Regions from separate parts of the Lysinibacillus sp. NPDC098008 genome, predicted to be linked through region 1. Evidence: riboswitches for the same ligand, from Rfam matches in the RefSeq annotation. Region 1 holds a riboswitch; each other region holds the start of a gene.

Region 1 (2,201 bases):
TTAGCATTTACAATCACCTCCGTTTGTACTTCGACTGTATTTAAGTAATCAAGTGCTGCTGCTACATTTGCCTCCGAGCCATCGATTTGTACAATTAATGTACCGTATGCTCCATTTTTTGTTTGCGAAATATTACCATGAACAATACTAACTTCCACATCAAATTGTTTAACTAGATGCGAAATAACAGGCTGCTCTGTTTTTTCACCTACAAAAATCAGTTTAACAAGTTGTCCAGTTGGATAATTGGCTTTGATTTGTGCTACTGTTTCCTGTGTTTCCTTTGTATCTGTAATTTGCGCTACAAATTTTTTCGTAATAGCTGCTTGCGGTGATTGGAAAACTTGTAATACCTCGCCACGCTCTACAATTTCGCCCGCTTCCATTACAGCCACACGATGACAAATTTTACGAATTACATGCATCTCATGGGTGATGAGCACAATGGTTAAACCTAGGCGTTCATTGATATCCACAAGCAAATCTAGAATTGCATCTGTCGTTTCAGGATCAAGCGCAGATGTTGCCTCATCACATAATAGCACCTCTGGATTATTGGCTAGTGCACGCGCTATGCCAACACGTTGCTTCTGTCCACCAGAAAGCTGTGATGGGTAAGCTTTATCACGCCCTTCCAATCCTACAAGTGCAATTAATTCTTTGACACGTGCCTCACGTTGCGCCTTTGGAACACCTGCAATCTCTAATGGAAAAGCAATATTTTCTGCAACGGTTCTAGACCATAGCAAATTAAAATGCTGGAAAATCATACTTACCTTTTGTCGAGCAGCTCGAAGCTTTTGCCCTTTAATGGATGAGAACTCTTGATCGTTCACTATAACCGTTCCTGATGTCGGTTTCTCTAGTCCATTTAATAAACGAATCATCGTACTTTTACCAGCACCACTATAGCCGATAATGCCAAAAATTTCACCTTTATCGATAGAGAGGTCTACGTTTTTGACTGCCGTTAATTCGCCATTTGCTGTTTTATATTTTTTTGTAATATTATGAAGCTGGATCATCGCCAATACTCCTCTTTTCTCATATAGAAAACCCCTTCACTCACAGACAAGCAGAAGGGGTTAGCGTATTTATACGTTTAACCGTTCTCTCATCTTTCAAAGAAGAATCTTTGAGTGATTTGGCACCTTTTCACACTGTGATGGTTGCCGGGCTTCATAGGGCACTTCCCTCCGCCACTCTTTATAAGAGTTCGATATATTTAATGTTTTCGTAATCTATGTGTTACTTTACCATGCCAGCAAAGTTCAGTCAATTGCTTTTTTTAATAATTCATATAAAAATGGTACGGATTGAAATGCATAGATCTTATTTGTCACTTTTCCGTCATCACAGACAAGCAAACAAGGAACACTTTCAATTTGATGCTCACTTGCAATATGCTCTAAAAAATTAATATTCGCTTTACCTAACTGCAGCTGTGGTAGTAATTGTTCAACAATTGTCATCATTTTCGATGCCACTGCACATGTTCCACACATTGGTGTATATAAATAAAATGCAGCTTGCTCTCCCGACTGTATAGCCGCTTCCCACTGCTCTGTTGACCATTCTTTCATTATTCACGCAACCTTACTTACAAAATATACTCATTATGGATGGAGAAATGTGCACGCAATAAAATCATCGCCAACACTTTTCTAGGTGTCGTTTCCACTTCCTTATAGGTTGGCATTGTACGCAAATGCTCAGCCTCTGGATAATGTCTGTCCATTAATGCACGTAGCTTATCACCTGAAGTATCTGCATCGAAAAATGTAAAAAGCTCGCAGCCCTCATACGGATCAAGCAACTCCTCTAATTGATGTACACCAATTGTGCCATTTGTACATAGTATTGTAACATTCTCATTTAAAATAGGCTCAATCTGAAGCTTATCTGAGCGTCCTTCTACTATCAAGCATTTTCCCTCGAACATTACGCCACCTCCAGTTTAGACATCCCCACTTATAAATTATTATATAATAAAAAACGCCGGTAGTTGCCGACGTTTTTTGATTATAGCTTGTCTTATTCTGCAATCATTTCTTCGTATTGCTCTGCTGTCATAAGTTTGTCAACTTCTGATGCATCAGCAGGCTCTACAACGATCATCCATGCTTTTTCATATGGTGATTCATTTACGAATTCTGGGCTATCTTCTAAATCTGCATTCACTTCAACAACAGTGCCTGAGA
Region 2 (2,201 bases), on a different contig from region 1:
TGTACGGGGGCACACAAATTTATCGAAGGGAACAATGGGCTGTTATTTGGCAGAGGCAGCACTTGCAGCTGGTGCGCATGTTATCTATATGCATGGCTATTTTGCACAGCTACCAGTTAATCATAGCAAAATGCAAACGATTAAATTTGAGGGCATTGAGGACTTAGGCGATAAAATTCGATATGCTGTGCAGAAGCAGCAGGTGGATATTGTCATTATGGCAGCGGCTGGCTCTGATTGGGTCATTGATAAAGTATATGACCAATCAGGCAACTTAATGGAGGAGGCAGGGAAAATGCCTTCCGATGAGCCACCTATTATTCATTTTAAAAAAGCACCAAAAATATTAGGGCAAATAAAGGGCTGGCAACCAAATGTCACATTAGTAGGCTTTAAGCTGGAAGCAACAGATGATGAGGCATTTTTACTTGCGCGTGCAAGATTGCGTATGGACACAGCACAGGCACAATTTATGGTGGCAAATAGCTCTCAATCATTATATGGCGGAGATGAGCCTCATTGGATTGTACCAGCAGAGGGGCAGCCAATTAAGGTAATGGGCAAAGAACAAACAGCGCAAGCATTGATAGCATGCTTACAACAAGAAACTGTGTAGAGGGGATACTTCTGCACAGTTTTTTTATCGTTAGGTGGCGCTAAATGCGTAATTGCCTGCATACAATGCTAGAAGGAATTGAGATAAATAACACATTACAAAGTATTCGACTAGGTTTTCTAATATTTTATATTGACAATTGTATAGCACAATTATAGAATTATTTCCAAGTAAGCAGGGCTCTTATCAAGAGAGGCGGAGGGACTTGGCCCAATGAAGCCTCGGCAACTAATAGAATAGATGCCAATAGTATCTAAGAGATAAAGGGGCTATCCATCAATTGAACTCTTTTGTAACGGAAGCAAGAAAAAGAAGGGGTGTATTATATGGCACAGTCGGTAAAAGTAGATGATAAGAAGTTAGAGGCTATCGCGAAGGCTATTCAAAATCTTGAATATGGTGAAGTGCATATTACGATTCAGGATGGTGTAATTGTGCAAATTAATAGGCTCGAAAAACAGAGATTTCCACAGAAGAAATAATGATCATTTCAGTCGAACGATGTCATAAGGCCACAACTAAGCATAAAGGATGTCCTATGCTTACAAGTGGCCCTTTTTTTGTGGAATGCTTAACGATAAAAGCTTTTTGGAATCTCACCAATATGACGGCGATGATACAGTAAAGGCTCTTTTGGTGAATTTGTAATATCTAGCACCTGCCCAATAAAAATAGTATGGTCGCCAGCATCAATCTGTTGATATGTTTTACATTGTAAAATGGCTGCTGTATCATGTAAAATCGGTAGGTCAAAGGAGGACATAGACCACTTTGCCTGAGCAAAACGATCTGGCACTTTGCTGGCAAATAATGTACATAAATGCTCCTGATCACTCGCTAAAATGTTGACCGCAAATGTTGGCGCTGCTGTAAAATAAGCATGGAGCTGAGATTTTTTATCGAGTGACCATAAAATAAGGAGCGGGTCAATCGAAACAGATGCAAAGGAGTTAACGGTTAAGCCAATCGGTTGTGTGTCATGGCATGTAGTAACAACCGTTACGCCTGTAGGGTAATTACCTAGTGCTAATTTAAAAGCAGTTACTTGATCTGTCATTCAAATCACCTCGTTATTATTGTCAATGAAGTTAAATAGCTATCATTGTCTTGCATAAATTTTAAACGAATCCGACATATAGGTAAAGGTAATCGGGAAAGAAAGGGGAATGACCATGACTTTATATTTCGATCATTTGGTTCAGCAAGTGGAATCACCAGAAAATATAAAGGTTTTCTTCAACAAACGAAATATCCATACAGTAAACGGTGGTCAGCATACGATGTGGGGGACTTATAATACATTAAGCTATTTTGGCTTAAGCTATATTGAGCAAATTGCGGTATATGATCGTGATTTATTTGAGCGGGCAGCATTAAACCCCTACACGCTACATTATACGTTTAAACAGGACGAGGAGCGCCAAGGGTTTTCACGAATTGCCTTGCGCACAACAAATATAGAGGCAGAGGGACAACGCTTGCGTGCATTAGGCTTTGATGTGTATGGACCTGAGGCTTGTAGTCGTACAAGACCAGACGGCTCTGTTGTAGAGTGGAAGCTGCTGCATTTTGGTAAGCCTGACCA
Region 3 (2,201 bases), on a different contig from region 1:
TACAAAAGACAAGATAAAACTCAAGTACACCAACAATTAAATAGTTTGTAGCAAACGATAAAATAACAAAAAGTATAAGTGCAAATAAACCAATTTTCCAATTCACAGCAAGCAAAATACCAATAATAGAGGCAGTCCCTTTACCGCCATTAAAGCCCATATAAAACGGGAAGTTATGACCTAAAATAACACCTGCAGCTATCAGGTATGTCAGCAGCCATATTTGCTCTTCTGTCAAAAATGTAGCATCCCCAAAATATAGGTGTGCACCAATAATGGCAATAACTCCTTTGCCAATATCAATGAGAGCGACTAAAACACCGTATTTCCAGCCAAGAGAAAGTGTGGCATTGGAGGCTCCAGCATTGCCATGACCAGCTTTTTTTAGGTCAACCCCCGATAAAATTTGCGCCACCTTCGAACCATGAATGCAGCCAATAAGATAGCCGACAATAAGAACAGTAATCACGGCTTTTACCATAAAAATACTCCTTTCGAATTGATTTCTAAAAATAATGTATGTGTTCATATTACGAAAAAAAGCAAACAGAAGTTTCGGAAAAAATAAAATTTATAGGTTGACAGAAAAAAACTCTATGTTTATACTGTGTAACAACGATGGAAATTGAATCACATACTCTTATCAAGAGCGGCGGAGGGACAGGCCCTATGATGCCCAGCAACCAGTGAGTGACGAACTTACTACGGTGCTAATTCCTGCAGATTCATGCTTGAATCTGGCAGATAAGGGGAGGAAAACTTGCAACTGCAACCCTCTTCTTAGCTGAAGAGGGTTTTTTGTTTTCTACAGAAAATCCTCCTCATCTCCGGTACCATCGTAAAAAAATAACCATTTGGAGGTATACAATGACAGATTTTAAACCAGAAACATTATTGTTACATGGTGGTCAAGAGCCAGACCCTGTGACAGGCACCCGTACAGTTCCTATCTATCGTTCAACAGCTTTTGTTTTTAAAGACACTGCTCATGCGCAACGTCTTTTTGCCTTAGAGGAAGCGGGGAATATTTACACACGTATTACAAACCCTACTGTAGATGTTTTTGAAAAGCGTGTAGCTTTATTGGAGGGTGGGACAGCGGCAGTAGCACTTTCATCTGGTGCAGCAGCGATTGCCTTCTCCATTTTAAACCTAGCAGGAGCTGGTGATGAAATAGTAGCAGCTAGTTCTTTATATGGTGGTACTTATAATTTATTCGCAAATACATTACCAAACTACGGTATTAAAACAATTTTTGTAGATGAAACAAACCCAGAAAATTTCCATGCAGCGATTACTGATAAAACGAAGGCTGTTTTTGCTGAAGTCTATGGTAATCCAAGCTTAAAGGTTTTAGATATTGAAGCGGTTGCTAAAATTGCTCATGACAACAGCTTGCCATTAATTATAGATAGCACATTTGCTTCTCCTTATGGCTCTACACCAATTGACTTTGGGGCAGATATTGTTGTTCATTCAGCAACAAAATGGATTGGTGGTCATGGTACAACTTTAGGTGGTGTTGTAGTAGATGCTGGTAAGTTTGACTGGACGAGTGGACGGTTCCCTGGCTTTACGGAGCCTGATGCTTCCTATCATGGACTACGTTATGGCATTGATACAGCATCCACTGCTTTTGCTACAAAGCTACGTGTACAATTGTTACGCGACTTTGGTCCAACATTGAGCCCTGACGCTGCTTTTAATTTCCTACAAGGTTTAGAAACGCTTCATTTGCGTATACCTAAACATAATGAAAATGCATTGGCAGTGGCTGAATATTTACAAAACCACCCATCTGTGGAATATGTAAATTACAATGGTCTTGAGGATTTCCCTACACATCATTTGGCGAAGAAATATTTAAGAAATGGCTTCGGTTCAGTGCTTACCTTTGGCATTAAAGGTGGACGTGAAGCAGGAAGAAAGCTTATTGATAGTGTAAAGCTATTCTCACATGTAGCGAATGTAGGAGATGCTAAATCGTTAATTATACACCCAGCATCCACGACACATCAGCAATTATCAGCAGAGGAATTGGTCCAAGCTGGCGTAGCCGAATCGCTCATTCGCTTATCTATCGGCTTAGAGGCAGTGGAAGATATTATTGCTGATTTAGAACAGGCAATTGCACAAGCAACATCAGCTGAGCAAACAATAGAAGCTTAAGCTAGAGAAGATAAAGAGCAATGTTGTAGCGT
Region 4 (2,201 bases), on a different contig from region 1:
ACCACTCATTTTGCCAATGGGCCTGATAGTCATTGGTCTATCGCAAATTCTTCATCCAAGTATTGTTCATTCCAATAACTACAATAATGAAATTTGGCCCATTTTATCATTTATTGTAATGATTTTACTACCTATTGTAATGCTTATTGTCGCTGTCATACGCAAGTCGAAGTTACAAAAAAAAGAAGAAGTCTAATTTCTGCGTGGAAATTAGACTTTTTAAATGGCTTAAATATGGAATTCAATTTCATCCACAAAGTCCCATTCGTACGGTGTTTCTTGGTAAACATAGTAGTTCAGCCAGTTTGAAAACAATAAATGCGTATGAGCACGCCATGTATTAATCGGTGCTTGTGCTGGGTCATCATTTGGGAAATAGTTGACAGGCACTGCCGTATCAAGCCCCTTCGCTATATCGCGATGATATTCATCCGCCAATGTTGTCGCATCGTACTCTAAATGACCTGTAATCATAATATTTTTATTATCCTTCGATTGGACGATAAAGACACCTGCCTCCTCCGAATAGGATAACAAGCGTAAATCAGGATGATTGCGTACCTCGTCAATGGATACAGAAGTATGGCGTGAATGCGGTGCTGTAAATAAATCGCTAAAGCCACGCACTAAATCAACCGTTAAATCAGTAATAACATGGGAATAAACCCCCGAGCATTTAGCAGGAAGCTCAAATTTCCCAATACCATAATGATGATAGAGTGCCGCCTGTGCCCCCCAACAAATATGAAGAACAGATGTAACATTCGTTTTGGACCAATCCATAATGTCCTTTATTTCTTGCCAATAGTTTACATCCTCAAATTCCATTTTCTCGACTGGCGCTCCTGTAATAATCATGCCATCATAACGGCGATGGCGAATTTGTGAGAACGTTGTGTAAAATAGCTGTAAATGTGATTTACTCACATTTTTCGATTTATGTGTAGCTGTATTTAAAAAGGTAATATTAACCTGTAGCGGCGTATTCCCTAGTAAACGTAATAATTGTAGCTCTGTTTTTTCCTTTTCAGGCATTAAATTTAAAATTAATATACTTAACGGACGAATTTGCTGTGTTCGTGCGCGGTCCTCTTCCATCACGAAGATTTTTTCCTCACGTAAATGTTCTCCAGCTGGTAAGTTTTTCGGAATATTAATTGGCATCTTGCATTCCCCTCTCTCTTTTCAGTAAAGCCTGCTTCAAATTAAAAAATCCCCCTCATTCCATACGAGATAGAATGAGAAGGATTTTTTCACGTCCACTCTTATCTCTCAAAGGAGTACCTTTGCTGGAATTAGCACCTTTCTAACAAATTGTTAGAGGTTGCTGAAGCGTCATCGGGCCAAATCCCTCAGCTTCTCTTGATAAGATTTATTTAACTATATCGAATTGTAGCATGAACTAGTAGGAATAGCAATAATTCATAGAATATTTTGTGATTCATTTGTATGTTCCCTATTTTATTGCCCCATACTAGGCTGTGTATATCACTTTTTCTAGATGAAATTTTATGGTAAGCATACCGTAATTATGTTATCATATAGCTTTAGGGATAGAGAGGAACGTGAAAAACTTGATTAAAATTGAATTTCCAAAACCAGATGTAGTCATTCGTCAGCGTGAGCAAGATGTAAAGCCTGGTGATGTGCCGATTACACCTTACCATGGATTTATTGACTTCCATAAAATCACACGCGAAAAAGGCGGCATTTTCTTATTTTATAATGAAAAAAATGAGCTATTATTTGTCGGGAAAGCTCGCAAAATTCGCCAACGTATTAAAAAGCACTTTGAAGACAATGTATCGCCAATGAAAAATCATCGTGATGAAATTTTTAAAATTGAAGTATATGAAATAGAAGACCCAATGGAACGTGAAATTTACGAAACATATGCCATCAATGTCTTCCGCTCCAAATACAATGTAGACAAAGTATTTTACTAAGAAAAGGTGAAATCTCTTGCAATAAGGGATTTCACTTTTTTTCTTGGCTTATATGCTAGAGCTTTAGTTGAGGAAAAAGGCTTGTCGCTCTTTAGTAATCCATTCCTCCAATGCTTGGTCATCGCGCTTGATTAAGCGATTGACCAGCACATCATGCCAAATATAATCCTCCAGCAAATAAATATGCACAGGGTCCGTTGTAATAAAGGCAATTTCCTGATTGGATGGTACATGCCCATAAATCATTTGCTGTCC

Evidence for each region. Region 1 has a riboswitch for S-adenosylmethionine ahead of ACIQVU_RS13705 (methionine ABC transporter ATP-binding protein). Riboswitches for the same ligand answer to the same signal wherever they lie in the genome.
Region 2: another riboswitch for S-adenosylmethionine. It lies ahead of ACIQVU_RS10460 (YezD family protein); the one in region 1 lies ahead of ACIQVU_RS13705 (methionine ABC transporter ATP-binding protein).
Region 3: another riboswitch for S-adenosylmethionine. It lies ahead of ACIQVU_RS09765 (O-acetylhomoserine aminocarboxypropyltransferase/cysteine synthase family protein); the one in region 1 lies ahead of ACIQVU_RS13705 (methionine ABC transporter ATP-binding protein).
Region 4: another riboswitch for S-adenosylmethionine. It lies ahead of metA (homoserine O-acetyltransferase MetA); the one in region 1 lies ahead of ACIQVU_RS13705 (methionine ABC transporter ATP-binding protein).

The regions. Positions count from the first base shown of each region.
Region 1 is NZ_JBIWBA010000016.1:35,784-37,984, reverse strand. Features, by position in the region: gene ACIQVU_RS13705 (methionine ABC transporter ATP-binding protein) at 1-1,025, opposite strand, end outside; gene ACIQVU_RS13710 (methionine ABC transporter permease) at 1-7, opposite strand, end outside; SAM riboswitch class I at 1,112-1,215, opposite strand; gene ACIQVU_RS13700 (thioredoxin family protein) at 1,272-1,583, opposite strand; gene ACIQVU_RS13695 (toprim domain-containing protein) at 1,601-1,942, opposite strand; gene gcvH (glycine cleavage system protein GcvH) at 2,035-2,201, opposite strand, start outside.
Region 2 is NZ_JBIWBA010000010.1:2,460-4,660, forward strand. Features, by position in the region: gene ACIQVU_RS10455 (phosphopantothenoylcysteine decarboxylase domain-containing protein) at 1-616, shown strand, start outside; SAM riboswitch class I at 797-883, shown strand; gene ACIQVU_RS10460 (YezD family protein) at 943-1,098, shown strand; gene ACIQVU_RS10465 (flavin reductase family protein) at 1,188-1,673, opposite strand; gene ACIQVU_RS10470 (VOC family protein) at 1,789-2,201, shown strand, end outside.
Region 3 is NZ_JBIWBA010000008.1:86,290-88,490, reverse strand. Features, by position in the region: gene ACIQVU_RS09770 (glycerol-3-phosphate acyltransferase) at 1-481, opposite strand, end outside; SAM riboswitch class I at 638-751, shown strand; gene ACIQVU_RS09765 (O-acetylhomoserine aminocarboxypropyltransferase/cysteine synthase family protein) at 868-2,169, shown strand.
Region 4 is NZ_JBIWBA010000001.1:76,554-78,754, forward strand. Features, by position in the region: gene ACIQVU_RS00380 (GerAB/ArcD/ProY family transporter) at 1-196, shown strand, start outside; gene metA (homoserine O-acetyltransferase MetA) at 229-1,164, opposite strand; SAM riboswitch class I at 1,263-1,372, opposite strand; gene ACIQVU_RS00390 (nucleotide excision repair endonuclease) at 1,575-1,946, shown strand; gene ACIQVU_RS00395 (TrmB family transcriptional regulator) at 2,010-2,201, opposite strand, start outside.